3 regions of the Sodalis sp. C49 genome follow, and region 1 is predicted to be linked to each of the others. Evidence: predicted binding sites of a transcription regulator. Region 1 holds the regulator's gene; each other region holds the start of a gene.
What was found. Region 1 encodes Fur, which represses iron uptake genes when iron is present. Its sites were predicted from a motif close to ATAATAATGAGAACNACTATCAA; they were not measured.
Positions count from the first base shown of each region.

Region 2: the regulator Fur is predicted to act here: its motif matches at 3,615-3,637, upstream of bfd (bacterioferritin-associated ferredoxin).
Region 3: the regulator Fur is predicted to act here: its motif matches at 3,213-3,235, upstream of fhuF (siderophore-iron reductase FhuF).

Region 1 covers NZ_CP163303.1:2,125,628-2,132,033, reverse strand. Annotated here, with positions in the region: gene alsA (D-allose ABC transporter ATP-binding protein AlsA) at 1-140, opposite strand, end outside; gene alsB (D-allose transporter substrate-binding protein) at 198-1,133, opposite strand; gene alsR (transcriptional repressor AlsR) at 1,155-2,042, opposite strand; gene fur (ferric iron uptake transcriptional regulator) at 2,606-3,076, opposite strand; gene fldA (flavodoxin FldA) at 3,432-3,947, opposite strand; gene ybfE (LexA regulated protein) at 4,126-4,425, opposite strand; gene ABUK12_RS09635 (alpha/beta fold hydrolase) at 4,633-5,397, opposite strand; gene seqA (replication initiation negative regulator SeqA) at 5,601-6,134, shown strand; gene pgm (phosphoglucomutase (alpha-D-glucose-1,6-bisphosphate-dependent)) at 6,162-6,406, shown strand, end outside.
Region 2 covers NZ_CP163303.1:4,205,892-4,212,297, reverse strand. Annotated here, with positions in the region: gene rplW (50S ribosomal protein L23) at 1-11, opposite strand, end outside; gene rplD (50S ribosomal protein L4) at 8-613, opposite strand; gene rplC (50S ribosomal protein L3) at 630-1,259, opposite strand; gene rpsJ (30S ribosomal protein S10) at 1,292-1,603, opposite strand; gene ABUK12_RS18880 (prepilin peptidase) at 1,950-2,693, shown strand; gene bfr (bacterioferritin) at 2,835-3,314, opposite strand; gene bfd (bacterioferritin-associated ferredoxin) at 3,388-3,582, opposite strand; gene tuf (elongation factor Tu) at 3,757-4,941, opposite strand; gene fusA (elongation factor G) at 5,013-6,406, opposite strand, start outside.
Region 3 covers NZ_CP163303.1:3,276,285-3,282,690, reverse strand. Annotated here, with positions in the region: gene ABUK12_RS14745 (ABC transporter substrate-binding protein) at 1-296, opposite strand, end outside; gene ABUK12_RS14740 (GntR family transcriptional regulator) at 545-1,531, shown strand; gene ABUK12_RS14735 (creatininase family protein) at 1,528-2,223, shown strand; gene fhuF (siderophore-iron reductase FhuF) at 2,360-3,106, opposite strand; gene fhuD (Fe(3+)-hydroxamate ABC transporter substrate-binding protein FhuD) at 3,245-4,141, shown strand; gene fhuB (Fe(3+)-hydroxamate ABC transporter permease FhuB) at 4,138-6,111, shown strand; gene ABUK12_RS14715 (TonB-dependent receptor) at 6,396-6,406, shown strand, end outside.

The sequences.
Region 1 (6,406 bases):
AAGGTTGATTTGCCGGCGCCGTTTTCACCTAATAAAGCATGTATCTCATTAGGGTATATTTCCAGGTCAACTGATTGCAACGCCTGGACGGGACCAAAGGATTTGGCGATCCCCTCCATTTTAATATATGGAGTGCTCATATTACTCTCCGGATTAATGACAAGACGGCGGGAATAGGCGGTCTTGCGGCACCTGGACTATTTGGTGACTAATATAGAATCGACGGTTTCAATTTTCGGCTGGGCATCAAGCGCAATCAGCTTGCCCGCTTTCACCGTATTCACCAGGATGGCCAGGCCGTTGGCGCCGATTTCCGCCGGATTCTGGGCCACGGTGGCGGTCATCATGCCCTGGGCGACCATCTTGCGCGCCTCGGGAATACCGTCGGTGCCGACCACCAGGATCTTGCCGGTCTGTCCCGCGTTGGCCACCGCCTGCGCCACGCCCATCGCCATGGTATCGTTGGCGCAGTAGAAGGCCTTCAGCTGGGGATGACGTTGCAGCACATTGGTCGCCACGTCCAGCGCCTTGATGCGATCCCAATCCGCCGGCTGGCTGGCCACCAGCTTGATATGGCTGTTGGCCTTGAACTCCGCGGTCGCGCCGTTGCGCCGCGCCTCGCCAGAGGCGTTGCCGGCCTTGCCTTCGATAATGGCCACTTCGCCGCCCTGGGCGCCCAAGCTGTCGATGATAAATTTGGCGCCTTTCGCGCCGACCGCGACATTATCGGTGGTGATAAAGGCTTCGACGTTGCCCTTGGCCTTGGCCAGGCTGGCTAAATCGATTTTTTCGTCGAGGTTAACCAGGTGAATCCCTTTCTGATAAGCCTTGGCGACGGGAATCACCAGATTCACCGCCGATAAAGGCGCAAAGGCGATGCCTTTATAATTCTTATTGGTTAAATCCTCGAATAATTGTAATTGCGATTGGAAGTCGCCTTCCGACGGTGACGCGAATATATCCACCGTCACGCCGAGATCCTGGGCCTTTTTCTCAATGCCTTGTTTCATCTCTACCCAGAAAGGGTTGGATAATGTTTTAAGAACAACGGCGTAATCGGCTGCCGCGTGGACCACGGTGGACAACATCAGTCCACAGGCGGCGCCACCGGCCAATTTAAGAAATTTATTCATTATTCTATCTCCAAAAGAGAATTATTTATAATCACGCTTCAGGTACTTGGTAATGGAACTCGTTTTTTCCAGGTTTTTATTCGCCAGCTCGATATCCTGCCGCGCTACCGAGACATAAAACGCATCCAGCAGCGTAAGCTGCAAAATACGGGCCGAAGCGTTTCTGCCTAATAACGGCGTTTCCGGCGCCGGTGAACAAATATTAAAATCAGCCAGCTGGGCTATAGGGGAATTGCTGCTATGGGTAATACAAATGATCTTGGCCCCATTATCCTTGGCAATCGACACCACCCGTTTCAGATCGCTGGTGCGGCCCGAATGGGATACCACCAACGCCACATCGCCCGGTTGCAACAGGGAGGCCGACATCATCATCAAATGCGCGTCCAGGTAGGCATTGCAACGCAAGCCGATTTTCAGGAATTTATGCTGCACGTCCGCGCAAATGGAATTAGAGCCGCCGACGCCGTACAGCTCGCGCTGATGGCCGGCAAAAAAGCATTGGGCCGCCTGCTGGATGACGTTGGCGTCGACTATCGCCTGGCCTTCGACAATGGTGCGTACGGTCAGGTTAAACACTTTGTTGACCACATCCTCCGGGCTGTCGGTGGGCGAGAGTTCGGCGGTGATATCATGGTCGGCATGATCGAAGTACTCGACGATGGCGCTGCGCAGCTGGCGAAAGCCGCTGAAACCGAGAATTTTCGACACCTTGACAATCATGGCTTCCGACAGGCCCAGACTCAGGGCCACCTCTTTGATCCCCGAGACGTCGGTGAGGTTGCCGGGAGATAAAAACCACTCCACTATCCGGCTTTCGTTTTCAGTCATGCCTTCTTGTTTAATACGAATATAAGGAGCAATGCCTATGCCGCGCGGCATATCGTTTTGCAGTTCCGCATCATTCATCTGGACTATCTCTGGTGATTAACATTGCCTGTCACTATATCACCATGGCGAAAGTTTAAAATCTGCTGCGAACTTCACGTTTTTTATTAATTTATAAATTAACTTTTTGTGTAAAAATCGAGTCACCGATCCGGGTTAATTTCAGGAAGGTATTTTTGGCTATATTAATTCAATAAAATCATATAATTAAAATGTATCTTTTGTTGTCGCTTACTGCTGGCAGCGAAAAATAGCTTTATCATCATATTCACAGAATAATTTACCCGGTGAAAAAATCGCAATAAAAACGCTGGCGTTTCAATGTATTACGCAGACGAGCCCAAAAAAGCGTCGCAGGGCCTCAATTTATTCTTTATTTATTTTTATTTTCTGTGAAGTTTTCTGGAGTTTGCCGGCGGTGAGCACGGCGGTGATTGGCGGATACGACGCTTGTCGACGCGCTTCGGGAAGGAAACGTTACCAGGGAAGGGGACGGGCGGCGTTTAGCCTCATTGAAAAAAATCGTTGCAGGGTGAGAAAGCGGCGCGATAACAGCCGCTTTGGAGAAACGGACCGCGCCGCGGTTATTCTTTTACGCCGTTGAGCATATCGGCGTGATCGTGCAGCGTTTCGTCTTCGCGGCAGTTGCCGATTTCACAATGCCCATACAGATATAAGCTATGGTTGGTCAGCTTGATATTGTGCCTTTTGGCAATATCACGCTGGCGCGCTTCGATGAACTCGTCGCGAAATTCGATAACCTTGCCGCAGTCCAGACAGATCAGGTGGTCATGATGATACTGTTGCGTCAGTTCAAAAACGGATTTGCCGCCTTCAAAATTGTGGCGGGTTACGATACCGGCGTCGTCAAATTGGTTTAGCACGCGATATACCGTGGCCAGGCCGATTTCCTCACCCATATCGATCAGTTTTTTGTACAGATCTTCCGCACTGACGTGATGGCATTCCGGATCTTGCAACACTTCCAGAATCTTCAGTCTGGGAAGGGTGACTTTCAGGCCGGCCTTCTTCAATGCAATATTATTGTCAGTCATGCGGGTTTAGTCCTGTTACTTTGATAATCTGATTGTAGGCTAGCTTAGCCTATAACATCGGTCGGCCCGAAAAATGTGACGCCGTCTCATTATAAGACTGCCTGTCCAAAATGAAAACCGCGCCTTGTTAACAACTATAGCCCGTTTCAGGGGGCGAATTCTGCAACATTTTGCTAAAAAGGGTGGAACCGCTGCGCTATTGTACCGCGTTGTGGATAAAAGTTAAAAACTTGTATCTATTAATTTGAAAGGATTTAGTTATCAGTGAGGTTGGCGGCGCCGTCCCGACGCCATGACGGCAACCGATTCTCTTGCCGGGCGCCGTCGCGACGGCACCCTCCCGCACGGCTTGACTTTAGCTGAGCTGCAATTCAGCGCTGATTTGCTTCACCCAGCCGTCCACGCGTTCATTGGTCAGCTCGGGCTGGCGGTCTTCGTCAATGGCCAGGCCGATGAAGTGATTGTCGTCCGCCAGTCCTTTCGACGCTTCGAAATGATAGCCGGCGGTGGGCCAGTGACCGACGATGGTCGCGCCGTTGGGCTCGATAATGTCGCGAATGGTGCCCATGGCGTCACAGAAATATTCGGCGTAATCCTCCTGATCGCCACAGCCGAACAGCGCCACTTTTTTGCCGGAGAAATCTATTTCTTCCAGGGTGGGGAAAAAATCATCCCAGTCACATTGCGCTTCGCCGTAATACCAGGTCGGGATGCCGAGCAGCAGGGTGTCGAACCGCGCCAGGTCTTCTTTACTACTTTTGGCAATGTCATGAACTTCGGCAACATCCGCACCCAGTTGCTTCTGAATCATTTTGGCAATATTTTCGGTATTGCCGGTGTCACTGCCAAAAAAAATGCCTACAGTTGCCATGAATTTGAAAACCTCTTAAATATTATGGATATGTTCCGTAACAGAATCAGCGATGCTCTGCGGCAATCATAGCAGACCCTTATGCGGGGAGAAACTCGCCGGCCGGGTTTTGTCGCAAATTTGCCCCGTCCGCGGCCTTGGGCCCTGGACGGGATGGCGCTTTACCGGGCCGGCAAGTTTATTCCGGATGCGGATCCGCGCCTTGTTGCCGTTCAAGCTCGGCCAGTAAAATCAATTCGATCAGCTCGCTGCGCGACAGGTTTTGCCGGTAGGCCAGCTCATTTAACGCATCCACCGCCTCGGCGTTGATTTTCAGCTCCACCCGGCGCAGGCCGCGCTTTTTATCCCGGCGCAGCTGGTTACGCTTGTTGATGCGCAACTGCTCATCGCGGGACAGGGGGTTCGTCTTCGGTCTTCCCGGGCGCCGCTCATCGATAAATAAATCCAGGGTGGTGCGGTCCGTTTGTTCTTTTGCCATAGGTCATGAAGGGATTGTGCATCAAGAAGCAGGCGGGCAAACCCCGGCCGGCGGCGTGGCTGGCTACGCCGCCGGACGCGCATCGCCCGTAACGTTATGTTTTATGTACGCCGGGGCTGCCATAAAACACAGCGGGCCATGTTACCCCAGCCCGGTAGCAAACGACAATATTAAACTCGCCGGCGCTAATCCCGGCGGCGGCCCGGCCTATTCTTCCAGGAAACGGGCCAGGGCGCGCATGACCGCCGCGGGTTTCTCCGCATGAACCCAATGACCGGCGCCGGCGACCACATGCGCCCGCGCCCGGGGGAACTGGCGTTGGATCGCCTGGCGGTAACCGTCATCCAGATAGGGCGATTTTTCACCGCGGATAAACAGCACCGGCCCTAGCCAGGGCGCCGACTCCCGCCAGCCGATAAGCGCCGGATAGTTATCCCACAGCGCCTCGACGTTAAACCGCCACCGGCCCTGGTGAAAGGATTTCAGCAAAAACTGGATGGTTTCCTCATCAAGGGCGTCATGGCGCATGAGCGCCGCCGCCTCCGTGCGCTGTGTGACGCCCGCCGCCTCGACGCGCCTGAGCGCGGCGAAGACGTTGTCATGGTGACGGGTGGGGTAGGCCACCGGCGCCATATCGATAACCGCCAGCCGCGCAACGCGGCCGGGCGCCTGGGCGGCGAGGGTCATGGCGACCTTGCCGCCCATGGAATGGCCGATGAGGTGACCGGCGTCGATATGCAACGCATCAAGCAATTCGATCACGTCCCGGCTCATGGCGGCGTAACCGGCATCGTGGTCATGGGGGGACAAGCCGTGATTGCGCAGATCAATCTGCAGGGTGGCGTGGTGTTCCCCAAGCGGCCTGGCCAGCACGCCCAGGTTATCAAGGCTACCGAACAGCCCGTGCAGCAATATCACCGGCAGTGCTTCACCCGGCTGCCGGGCAGGTTGCAGACGATAGTGTAATTTCATCCTGATCCTCATGGCGATAACAGAGCCTGATAGCCTATCATGAGTTATCCGTCCCGCGGCCGTAAAAAAAGCGGCGGCGCCAGGAAGGCCCTCGGGGGAAATTCCGACTTTTTACCGAAGCCGGATACTAGCGCTATTCGCGGGGCCGGTTTAGCTTGTATAATCCTTTTGATTGATTTATGAGAAGAAAGCCCCGGATAAAGATGAAAACAATTGAAGTCGACGAAGACCTTTACCGCTATATCGCCAGCCATACGCAGCATATCGGCGAAAGCGCCTCGGATATTTTACGCCGGATGCTGAAATTTAATGCTCAGGCCAGCGCCGCAGCGCGCAGTGCGCCGCCGCCGGAAACGCCCCTCAAGACGCAGGCCGTGTCTGCGACCCGCGATCGCGTGCGCGCCATGCGTGAGCTCCTCCTTTCCGACAGCTACGCCGAGCAGCGCAAGGCGGTTGATCGTTTTATGCTGGTGCTGTCCACCCTGTATAGCCTGTCGCCCGCCGAATTTACCGAGGCGGCGGATATCCTGCACGGCCGCACCCGTACTTATTTTGCCGCTGATGAGCAGACATTATTGCAAAATGGCAGCCATACTAAACCCAAGCAGGTAGCGCAAACGCCCTACTGGGTTATCACCAACACCAACACCGATCGTAAACGGAGCATGGTGGAACACATTATGCTGGCAATGCAGTTCCCCGTGGAACTGACCGATAAAGTTTGCGGTACCATTTGATCAACAGCAGGCAAGGGAGAAGCACCGATGGCTAATAGCCCCCGCGCCGGGCAGCCCGCCCGGCAAAGCGATTTAATCAATGTCGCGCAGTTAACCTCGCAGTATTATGTGTTGCGTCCGGAGCCGGGCAACACCGCGCATGCGGTAAAATTCGGTACTTCAGGCCATCGCGGCAGCGCGGGGCGCCACAGTTTCAATGAAGCCCATATCCTGGCCATCAGCCAGGCCATTGCCGAAGAGCGCGCCAGGCAGGGCGTTACCGGCCCGTGTTA
Region 2 (6,406 bases), 2.1 Mb from region 1:
TCACGAATCATGCCAGCATCTCCTCAACTTGCTTCACAGCGTCAGCCGTCATGACGACTTTGTCGAAGGCGATCAGGCTAACCGGGTCAATACCTGCGACATCGCGAACGTCTACTTTGTAGAGATTGCGCGCGGCCAGAAACAGGTTTTCATCCAGTTCGCTCGTAATGATCAGCACATCTGCAAGCGACATGTCTTTCAATTTCTGTACCAGCAGCTTGGTTTTAGGCGCTTCGACAGAAAAAGACTCAACGACGATCAGACGTTCTTGACGTACCAGCTCGGACAGGATGCTTTTCAGCGCCCCACGGTACATCTTCTTATTTACCTTCTGGCTGTGATCCTGCGGCTTGGCGGCAAATGTTACGCCACCTGAACGCCAGATTGGGCTCTTCACCGTACCTGAACGCGCGCGACCGGTACCCTTCTGACGCCATGGTTTCTTACCGGAACCAGTAACTTCAGCACGGGTCTTCTGAGCGCGAGTACCTTGACGGGCACCTGCTGCATAAGCAACAACAACCTGGTGTACCAGCGCTTCGTTGAAGTCACGCCCGAAGGTAGTTTCGGAAACAGTCAGCGCGCTTTGCGCGTCTTTCAATACCAATTCCATTCCTATCTCCTCGACGTTACGCCTTGACAGCCGGTTTAACGATCAGGTCGCCGCCGGTTGCTCCCGGGACAGCGCCTTTGACCAGCAGCAGGTTGCGCTCAACGTCAACACGTACTACGTCCAGGCTTAGAACGGTTACACGCTCGTTACCCATCTGGCCTGCCATTTTCTTGCCCTTGAATACCTTACCCGGAGTCTGGTTCTGACCGATTGAACCATGACCACGGTGGGACAAGGAGTTACCATGGGTAGCATCCTGGGTACGGAAGTTCCAGCGCTTTACAGTGCCTGCAAATCCTTTACCTTTGGACGTACCGGTAACGTCAACTTTTTTCACATCGGCGAACAGTTCGACGCTGATGCTTTGACCCGCAGTGATTTCTGCAACGTCTTCGACGCGGAATTCCCACAGGCCACGGCCGGCTTCAACGCCTGCCTTAGCGAAGTGACCGGCTTCAGGCTTAGTCACACGATTGGCTTTTTTGGTGCCGGTGGTGACCTGAATAGCGCGGTAACCGTCGTTGTCCAGGTCTTTAACCTGAGTTACGCGGTTGGCTTCGATTTCAATAACGGTTACTGGGATGGAAACGCCATCTTCAGTGAAGATGCGAGTCATGCCCACTTTACGACCGACTAAACCCTTCATTGTTTCAACCTCTCAATCGTTTGGTGACCTGATTAACCCAGGCTGATCTGCACATCAACACCAGCAGCCAGATCCAGACGCATCAGAGCATCAACGGTTTTTTCGGTTGGCTCAACGATGTCAACCAGACGCTTATGAGTGCGAATCTCATACTGATCGCGCGCATCTTTATTGACGTGCGGAGAAATCAGAACGGTAAAGCGCTCTTTGCGGGTCGGCAGCGGGATCGGACCCCGTACCTGAGCACCGGTACGTTTGGCAGTCTCGACTATTTCCGCGGTTGATTGATCGATCAAACGATGATCAAACGCTTTCAAACGGATACGGATTCTTTGGTTCTGCATGAGACCAGAGCTCCAATTATTTATAAACGTAGAAAATTACTCCTCGCACCCATTTCGATTGATGGGGGAGTGTAATCATTCAGTATTATCCCCATATCGGGGATGTTGTGTGCTGGCTTACCGCCTTCGCGGCCAGCGCGGACTCATTGAGTCGGCTTGTTTCTTATGTCTATGAGACAAGCCCGCGCATTATACGTTAATTTGCTCATGAAGCAAGCGACGATACGGTAAAAAACGCCGGAAACCGGCGCTCATTCCATTTCCGCAGGGGCAGAATGGGCGGCGGCGCCGATTTCAGGCAGGCTTATGCCAGCTGGGATGCCGGGATAAGGGAAGGAAGGCGCGCGTGATAACGGTATTGTCGGTTTTCTGCCTGCTCTTGTATGGCGTCATCATGGGCCATCTCGCCCGGCGCATTCTCGGATGGGCCCGCGCGCTGCCAGGCGCCACGGCGGCGCGGCGCGGGCCACTGCCGGGCGGCGGTTGCGCCGGCGGGGGACGGTTGGCGTATGGCCGGCTTACGGCGATCTCCGGCCAGCGGGCTTCCGCGGCGCCTGGGGCCCGCCGCGCCGCGTGGACAATGCTGTCCCGCCAGATGTGGAAACGGCGCTGCGAGGCAAGCTGCGCGCTGGCGTTCCTGGCGGCGTTCGCCGCCCTGCCGGCGGAACGCCTGGTGAGCGGCCTGGTGTTCAGCTGGTTTTTATTAACGCTGAGCTGGATTGACTATCATACCCTGCTGCTGCCCGACCGGCTTACCCTGCCCTTCCTGCTGTGCGGACTGCTAAGCCCCCTTGGCGAGCCGCAATCGCTCTATGCCGGCCTGCTGGGCGCGCTGTGCGGCGGCGGCGGCCTGTGGCTGCTGAACGGGGTGTTTTACCGGGTGAGAGGCTACGCGGGGCTGGGCGGCGGCGATATCAAGCTGCTGAGCGGGCTGGGGGCCTGGCTGGGATGGCAAGCGTTGCCGCTGTTATGCGCGAGCGCGGCGCTGACCGGGATAGCGTGGTGGCTGCGGCGCCGGACGGCGGATAAAGACATTCCCTTTGGTCCCTGCCTGGCGCTGGCAGGCTGGTGGATATACATCGGCCCTTAGCGCCACTGCCCGGCCGCACATGACAATGCGGCCAGGTTACGCCGGAAACGCGGCAGCCAGGAGCCGATGCGTATCGGTCATAACCGTCGCATCATGCGCAGGCGTTGCTTTATCATTATTTAGCGGGGAACAGCCTGACGCCTATTGCGCCGCATCTTTTAACTGGGACTGGAGATAGTTCTGCAGGCCGACCAGTTTGATTAAATCCAGTTCGGTTTCCAGGAAATCGATATGGTGCTCTTCGTCCGCCAATATCTCGATCAGCAGATCGCGGGTGACATAATCCCGGACGCTGTCGGCATAAGAGATGCCTTCGCGCAGATCCTGCGCGCCCTGCAGTTCCAGGTTCAAATCCGAACGCAGCATTTCCTCGACATTTTGCCCGATGTTAAGCGTGCCCAGATCCTGCAGGTTAGGCAGTCCCTCCAGGAAAAGAATACGCTCGATATAACGATCGGCGTGCTTCATTTCATCGATGGATTCGTGGTATTCAATGTCGTTCAGACGCATCAGCCCCCAGTTCTTAAACATACGGGCGTGCAGGAAGTACTGATTGATGGCTACCAGCTCGTTGCCAAGCAGGGTATTGAGATGGGTGATAATTTGGTCATCGCCTTTCATAATTCACTCCTCCGTTGCGGTAATGTACAGAATATAACCGCGTCAGAGTAAATCAAGGTAATAACCCTACTAATTATGCAATTTTTTCAAACGGCACTAACTGCTGTAATTCGTCTTCCATAACCAACCGGGCCTTGCATGCGCATTTACCGCATTTATTCGCCACCGGCACGACACTTTTAAGTTCTTGAAACGTCTTCGGTTGGTAGTTTCTTACCGCCTTGCGTATGGCAGTATCGCTTACCGCATTACACAAACAAACGTACATTTTTCATACTCATTAAAATCAAATTAGGCATAATTTAAATGAGAACGAGTGTCATTTCAATAGCAGAACTATTTTTGTTTTGTAAATATCCGTCGCCGGTAAATAACCGCTTCTTTTTGCAGCAAATAAAAAAAGGGCGCCAAGGCGCCCTTTTTTGCATAAAACGGAAATGTCTTACGCGATAACCTTGGCAACCACGCCGGCGCCAACGGTACGGCCGCCTTCGCGAATAGCGAAACGCAGGCCGTCGTCCATGGCGATCGGGGCAATCAGGTTAACAACCATTTTGATGTTGTCGCCAGGCATAACCATTTCCACGCCTTCCGGCAGTTCGATGGTACCGGTCACGTCAGTGGTACGGAAGTAGAACTGAGGACGGTAGCCTTTGAAGAACGGCGTATGACGGCCGCCTTCATCCTTGGACAGGATGTAGACTTCGGATTCGAACTGGGTATGCGGGTGGATTGAACCCGGTTTAGCCAGTACCTGGCCGCGTTCCACGTCGTCACGCTTGGTGCCGCGCAGCAGGACGCCGACGTTTTCACCGGCACGGCCTTCGTCCAGCAGTTTACGGAACATTTCAACGCCGGTACAAGTGGTCTTGATGGTGGCTTTGATGCCGACGATTTCAACTTCTTCGCCCACTTTAACGATGCCGCGTTCCACACGACCGGTTACCACGGTGCCGCGGCCGGAGATGGAGAATACGTCTTCGATAGGCAGCAGGAACGGCTTGTCAATCGCACGTACCGGTTCCGGAATGTAGGTATCCAGGGCTTCGGCCAGTTCGATGATTTTAGAGGTCCAGGCTTCGTCGCCTTCCAGTGCTTTCAGCGCGGAACCACGGATTACCGGGGTGTCGTCGCCTGGGAAGTCGTACTGGGACAGCAGTTCGCGCACTTCCATTTCAACCAGTTCCAGCAGTTCTTCGTCATCGACCATGTCGCATTTGTTCATGAAGACGATGATGTAAGGAACGCCTACCTGGCGAGCCAGCAGGATGTGTTCGCGGGTCTGCGGCATCGGGCCGTCGGTTGCGGCAACCACCAGGATTGCGCCATCCATCTGGGCGGCGCCGGTGATCATGTTTTTCACATAGTCGGCGTGTCCCGGGCAGTCTACGTGCGCGTAGTGGCGGGCCGGGGTATCGTATTCAACGTGGGACGTGTTGATGGTGATACCACGGGCTTTTTCTTCCGGTGCGTTGTCGATCTGATCGAAGGCACGGGCGCTGCCGCCGTAAGCTTTGGCCAGCACGGTGGTGATGGCGGCGGTCAGGGTGGTTTTACCATGGTCGACGTGACCGATGGTGCCGACGTTAACGTGCGGTTTTGTACGTTGGAACTTTTCTTTAGACACGGCTATATTCCTTACTCTTATGCTCTCCCCCATTGGAGAGAGCACGGGATATTAATTGTAGACCCTAAAGCTTATTTACCGGCTTTACGGGCTTCGATAATGGCCTGAGCAACATTGTTCGGTGCTTCATTGTACTTCAGGAACTCCATGGAGTAAGAAGCACGGCCCTGAGTCTGTGAACGCAGATCTGTAGCATATCCAAACATTTCAGACAAGGGGACCTGCGCACGAACGGTCTTGCCGGTCGCAGTATCTTCCATGCCGTCGATCATGCCGCGACGACGGTTCAAGTCACCGATAACGTCACCCATGTAGTCTTCAGGCGTTTCAACTTCAACTTTCATGATAGGTTCCAGCAGAACTGGTTTCGCTTTCATGAAGCCTTCTTTAAACGCCATGGAACCGGCAATTTTAAACGCCATTTCCGAGGAGTCGACTTCGTGGTATGAACCATCGAAGGCCGCAACACGGACGTCCACAATCGGATATCCGGCCAGAACGCCGTTTTTCAGCTGTTCCTGGACGCCTTTATCCACCGCGGGCACGTATTCTTTTGGAACCACGCCGCCGACGATTTCATTAAGGAATTCGTAGCCTTTACCACCTGGTTCCATCGGTTCGATACGCAACCAGATGTGACCGAACTGACCGCGACCACCGGACTGACGAACAAACTTGCCTTCTTGCTCAACAGTATTGCGGATGGTTTCGCGGTACGCTACCTGCGGTTTACCGACGTTAGCTTCAACGTTGAACTCGCGACGCATACGATCGACGAGTATTTCGAGATGCAGCTCGCCCATACCTGCGATGATGGTCTGACCGGACTCTTCATCGGTCCAGACGCGGAAAGACGGATCTTCCTGCGCCAGACGGCCCAGGGCTAGACCCATTTTTTCCTGGTCGGCCTTGGTTTTCGGTTCTACAGCCACAGAGATAACCGGTTCCGGGAACTCCATGCGTTCCAGGATGATCGGCTTGCTCTGATCGCACAGCGTATCGCCGGTGGTCACATCTTTCAAGCCAATCGCAGCGGCGATATCGCCGGCGCGGACTTCCTTGATTTCTTCACGTTTGTTGGCATGCATCTGCACGATACGGCCAAAACGCTCACGTTTGTCTTTAACGGAGTTCAGCACGGTATCGCCGGAGTTAACCACACCGGAATAAACGCGGAAGAAGGTCAGGTTGCCCACGAACGGGTCGGTGGCGATTTTAAACGCCAGCGCCGAAAAGGGTTCGTCATCGCTTGAATGGCGTTCGGCATGGGTCTCGCCGTCTTCCAGCACGCCGTTGATGGCCTGAACGTCGGTCGGTGCCGGCAGGTATTCGATTACCGCATCCAGCATCGCCTGTACGCCTTTGTTCTTAAACGCAGAACCGCAGGTAACCAGGATGATTTCGTTGTTCAGCACGCGTTGACGCAGACCCATCTTGATTTCTGCTTCGGTCAGTTCTTCGCCGC
Region 3 (6,406 bases), 1.2 Mb from region 1:
CGCAGGGTCAGGCTGACGCTTTTGCCGTCGGCGGCGATATTCCATTTGTCCGCCAGGCCCGGTTCGATGCCTTTGCCGTCGGCGGTGGGAAACAGGAGCGTGTCATACAGATTCGACAGGATCCAGATATCGGTATTGTTTTCATTCAATACCGGTTCCAGGAACGAACTATCGCTATAGCGGCCATAGACCAGCGTGCCGCCGCGCTGCACGGTATCCGCCGCCCAGGCGTGGGCCAGTGGTAGCGCGCCCGCCGTCAGCAAGGCGATTAACGTTATCCGATGCATAACCTTCATTGTGCCCATCCCCTTATCGCTTGGAAAATGATCCCCGCCGGAAAATCCCGCGTCACTGTTCTAATGCAGTAGTACGATATTTGAAGCAATGATCGTTTAATGTCAATAAAAGGCAGTAAAAAAGGCATTATTTTGTCATAGGAAAATGCTATAGCCCGTTGAATAGGAAAATATGCCCGCTGTGCTTGCGTTAGCTAAGCTTATAACGATAGTGTATTAGTAAATTAGCACGCATTAATGGGCGGTTTGTGGACTTCCAACTTGATAGAACATTGTCGCTCCCGTTGGGGATGCAGTTGCGGGGGCTGGTGGAGTATGCCATCACCTTCGGCGCGCTAAAGCCGGGGGATAAATTGCCCTCGGTGCGCGACATGGCCGAGCGGGTCGGCGTGGCGCCGATGACCGTGGCGCAGGTTTATCGCGAGTTGAAACAGGCTGAACTGATCTACAGCAAGCCCGGCTCCGGTACCTTTATCGCCGACGCCGCCCAGGTCCTGCGCCACAGCGACAAGCGGTTGACCGATCTGCATCAGCACATCGACGCCCTGATCGATCGGGCGCAGGACCTGTCTTTATCGGCGGCCGACCTCGCCGCCCTGGTCACCAACCGGTTCCATCACCGCCAGCGGCGCGCCAGGACCAAAACGGTGCTGGTGGTGGGTAATTTTATCGAGTCCGCCCGCGATTATGCGCAGATTATCGCCGGCACCCTGGGCGACGGCGCGCAGCTGGATGCGACGACGCTGTCGATACTGACCGCCGATAACCGCGCGCGCGAGCAGGCGCACAGCGCCGATCTGATCCTGACCTTTGCCCACCGCCGGCGCGAGGTGATGAGCCTGCTGCCCGGTATGCGGGTTATTAATATCAGCTTTATCCCCTCCGAGCAGACCCGGCGGGCGCTGGCGTCGCTTGATCCCCTTGCCAGGGTGCTGGTGGTGTCGATCTTCCCGGAGTTTACCGCGCTGATGAAAACCGGGGTGCAGCGCTTCGCCCCGCATGTGCAGTCCATTACCGTGGTGCATCGGGACGACCCTGAACTGAACCGCTATCTGGCGCATGCCGATGTGCTGGTCTACGCCACCGGCGCCGAGGCGTTACAGGACGCCTTATCTCCTGGCCAACAGGCGTTTGAATACCGGCATATTCCTGACAGCGGCGATATCAGGCGTGTGGTGATGCCGCTGCTGACGCCGGATGTGCCCTCCGTGACCGGATTGAAGGAAATATCATGAAAATCAGTGAAATGAATTGGCAGCAGTTGGAAGAATACCTGGGCCGGGACGATCGGGTGGTGGTGCCGCTGGGCAGTACGGAGCAGCATGCGTTTCTCAGCCTGTCGGTGGATTCCATCCTGGCCGAAAAGGTCGCCGTCGAGGCGGCCGAGCCGCTGGGCATACCGGTATTCCCGGTAATGCCGTTCGGCATGACGCCGGCGTTCAGCGATTTTCCCGGCACCATCAGCCTGCGGGTCGGCACTTACCTCCGGCTGCTGTACGATATTCTCGATAATCTGAAACGGCAGGGCTTTAAGCGCGTCCTGCTGGTTAACGGCCACGGCGGCAATATGCCGGCGCAGCATATTATCAGCGAATGGATGGTGGCCAATCCCGAGGTGATGGTACAGCTGCATAACTGGTGGTGCGCGCCGCTCACCTGGGCAAAGGTACAGCAAACCGATCCGGTGGCCTCGCATGCCTCATGGATGGAAAATTTCCCCTGGACCCGGCTGGCGGGCGTCGCCCAGCCGGACCGGCAAAAACCGATGCTCGATCTGGTCGGCTTTCGCAAGCTCAATCCGGCCAAGGCCCGCGCGATGCTGGGCGACGGCAACTACGGCGGGTATTATCAGCGCGCCGACGAGGAGATGCTGGCCCTCTGGCAGGTGGGTGTCGAAGAAACCCGGCGCGTGATGGAACTGCTCTGATCGCCGCCCGGGCAAGGCACCGTGCGGGGAGCCGTTTATGCGGCGGGAGTACCCGCGGCGCGAGCGGCCGCCGGTGCGAGGCCTGGGGCGCGGAGAAATACGTCTTGCCCGGCGTCATGCCCGCAGTGGCGAACGCTTAGCCCTGCTGTTCCCGATGCCGGCATTTACGCTCTTGCGCCACCAACAGCGGGCAGCTCGGGCAATATTCCAGGCCGCTGAGCTTATAGCGCAGGCAGCACAGCCGGCGGATGATTTTCGGGCCGGCCTCGTGCTCCACCACCCGTACCGGCTGATACAGCCGGTTGGGTGCGCCGTCCGCCAGGGTTTTGGTGGCGAGAAACGCCCTGGCTTCCCCGGTATCGGCGCCTTGTTCCGCGGCCATATCGATGCCGTGGGCGACGCGGATGGCGGCGTTGTTCCAGAACAGGCCCGGCCTGATGCCGGCCAACTGGCCGAAGGTCCGGCAAACCGGCAGCACATGCGTCTCCAGCAGTTGCCCGAACAGGGCGGGGATGGCGACGCCGCCGGCGATTTTTGCGCCGCGATCGGCCAGGATAAATTTTTCCGGCACGGCGGATTGCGCTCCCTGGGTAAACTGAATCGCGCGCGGATCCGCCGGCAGCCGCCAGTCATGCAGCAGCGCGATCCTTGTCCAGGGCGCCAGCAGCAGGGCAAAATACCACTGCGACCACATGGAGATCACCGCCGCCCGGTCGCCCCCTTCGTTCAGCCGCAGGAACGGCTCCAGTAGCGCCAGCGCCGTTTCCGGCGCGCATAAATCCGCCGCCGAATAGCCCGTTCCGCCGCTGGGAACGGAGAAGAGAAAACTGCCGTTGATATCAATGGCGCATCCGGGGGTGGGTGCTGCTGCGTCAGGCTTCATACGCTTCCTGTATCGATCGGGACTATTGATTAAGGACAAGGCAAAGAGCTTCCGGCAGGCGGGCGGCTTGCGGTCTCTCTCCGAATGCGCATAATAGGCGATCAAAATCAGAATGATAACTATTAATATTTAAAATTTATGCAGACTCATGATGCCTATCGCCGACGTCTTTTACAGGCGATGGCCGTGTTGCCCTGGTGGTTTTCCCGCCGCGCCGCCGCCGCGCCCATACCCGATGCGGCACGTATTATCGCGCTGGAGTGGCGCCCGGCGGAGCTGCTGCTGGCCCTTGGCGTGACGCCGATGGCCATTGCCGACGCGCCGAATTACCGCAGCTGGGTGGCGGAGCCGGCGCTGCCGCCGTCGGTGCTGGACGTGGGGCTGCGCAACGAACCGAATATGGAAGCGATGCAGCGCCTGGCGCCCTCGCTGATCCTGCTATCGGAGGGTTTTGGCCCGGCGCCTGCAAGCGTCGCGTCCATTGCGCCCACCATGACCTTCCGTTTTAGCCGGCAAGGCGATCGGCCTTTGGCCGTGGCCCGCCAGGATATCGCCGCCCTGGCCGGGCGCCTGGGGATGCCGGATCGGGCGCAACGACATATGGCCGATCTCGACCGGCAACTGGACCAGACCCGGCAGCGGCTGGCGTCTGGATCCCTTCCGCTTCCCCCCGTCTTGCTGTTTTCCTTTATCGACAGCCGCCGCATCATGGTTATCGGCAAAAACAGCCTGCTCCAGGATGTGCTGGATCGGGTGGGGGTGGCGAACGCCTGGGACGGCGAGGAAAATGTCTGGGGCAGCGCAACGGTGGGCCTTGAGCGGCTGGCGCAGTTCCGGGGCGTCAGGGCGCTGTGTTTTCATCGCGGCGCCCAGGATCCCCTGGCGGAAGTGGCCGGTTCCACGCTTTGGCAAACGCTGCCTTTTGTCCGGGAAAAACAGCTGCGGGTGCTGCCCGCGGTGTGGTTTTTCGGCGCCACCCTTGCCGCCATGCGCTTTTGCCGGATGCTCGGGCAGGCGATGGAGCCACGGGCATGAGTAAACGCGTTCCGCGCTTATCCGCCGCATTGGTCCTGGCGTTGTCGCTTGCCGCGCTGTCGCTTGCGGTATTTAATTTAACCCTTCAGCTCGCGCCCGGTTTATGGTGGCGGGCGGCGTGCCATCCCGATACCGGCAGTATTGATCAAATGCTGTTTCACTACAGCCTGCTGCCGCGCACCGCGCTCTCGCTGCTGGTGGGCGCCGGGCTGGGGCTGGTGGGGGTGGTGTTCCAGCAAATACTGCGCAATCCGCTGGCCGAACCCACCACGCTCGGGGTGTCGGCGGGCGCGCAACTGGGGCTCACGGTGGCGACCCTCCTGGCGTTGCCGGGCGACGAGGCGACCCGCCAACTGGCGACGATAGCCGGCGCGCTGGCGGTGGGCGGCCTGGTGTTCGGCGTTTCCTGGGGGCGCCGGTTGTCGCCGGTCACCCTGATTCTGGCGGGATTGGTCTTGGGGCTTTACTGCGGGGCGGCCAAAAGCCTGCTGGCGCTGCTTAACTATGAGCGGCTGCAAACCCTTTTTCTCTGGAGCAGCGGCATGCTCAACCAGCAGGATTGGAGCAGGGTACAGTTCCTGCTGCCCCGGCTGGCCGTCGGCCTGCTGCTGATATTGCTGATGCTGCGACCGCTGATGCTGATGGGATTGGATGACGGCGTGGCGCGCAACCTGGGCCTGGGCCTTATCGCCGCGCGCGTCGGCGGCATCGGCGTGGCGATCGTATTAAGCGCCTTTCTGGTCAACGCCGCCGGCATTATTGGTTTTATCGGCCTGTTCGCGCCGCTGCTGGCGCGGATGCTCGGGGCCAGGCGCCTGCTGCCCCGTTTAGGGTTTTCCTGCCTGCTGGGCGCGCTGCTGCTGCTGCTCAGCGATCAACTGATGATCCTGCTGGCCCGGCTGTGGCGGGAAATCCCCACCGGCGCCGCCACCGCCCTGATCGGCGCCCCCCTGCTGCTATGGCTGTTGCCCAGGCTCAGGGAGACCCGCGCCATGGCCACGGATAATGCCCAGATGCTCAGGCCGGAGCGGCGGATGACGCCGCCGGCCGTACTGGCAGGGGTTGCGCTGCTGATACTGGTCGCCGTCGTGGCGCTGACGCTGGGACGCGATAATTACGGCTGGTATTGGTCGCTACAGGAGATGTGGCGCTGGCGCTGGCCGCGCGTGCTGGCGGCCGGCGCGGCCGGCGCGATGCTGGCGGCGGCGGGCACCCTGATTCAGAAAATGACCGGCAATCCGATGGCCAGCCCGGAAGTGCTGGGCATCAGTTCCGGCGCGGCCTTTGGCGTGGTGCTGCTGTTGCTGCTGGTGCCGGACGACGCGTTTGCCTGGCTGCTGCCGGCCGGTAGCCTGGGGGCGGCCCTGACGCTGCTGCTGATTATAGTGCTCTCGCAGCGCGGCGGGTTTTCCAGCGGGCGTTTGCTGCTGGTGGGCATAGCGCTGAGCACGCTGTTCACCACCTTGCTTACCCTGCTGCTGGTCAGCGGCGATCCGCGCATGTCATCGGTGCTGACCTGGCTATCCGGCTCCACCTACAAGGTCAGCGGCGCCCAGGCCATACGCACCGCCGTTATCGCCGTGGTACTGCTGGCGGCGGCGCCCCTGTTGCGCCGCTGGCTGGACCTGCTGCCGCTGGGCGGCGCCACCGCGCGCGCGGCGGGCGTGGCGTTAAAACCGGCGCGTATGGCCATTCTATTGCTGGCCGCCGGGTTGATTGCCACCGCCACCTTGAACGTTGGCCCGCTCAGTTTTATCGGCCTGATGGCGCCGCATATGGCCCGGCTGACCGGATTTCGCCGTCCCATGCCACAGATGCTGGCGGCCTGCCTGCTGGGCGGCGTGCTGATGATGATCGCCGATTGGTGCGGCCGATTTATTATTTTCCCTTATCAAATTCCCGCCGGGCTATTGGCCACCTTCTTTGGCGCGCCCTATTTTATCTATTTACTGCGCCGGCAGGCCGGCTGATGTATTACCCTGGCATCAGGCGCGCTAATCTATTTACACACCGCGCCGGCGGACCGGTTAACAGACCGGTGCGCCTGGCCTCGGATCGGTTCACAGCTCACCATTCCCCCGCGGGTGACAGGGGAATACCGGGCAAATACCCGTCGACGCGTGAGATTTGTTAATTTAAGACAAAAGAATTACTAATATCTAAAATATTGTCTTGCAAATAATGCATCCTCTTGCATAATCCTGAACTCTCATAAGAATCATTCTCATTATTATTCAGCAAGGGTTTTCTGCACATGCGTACTGC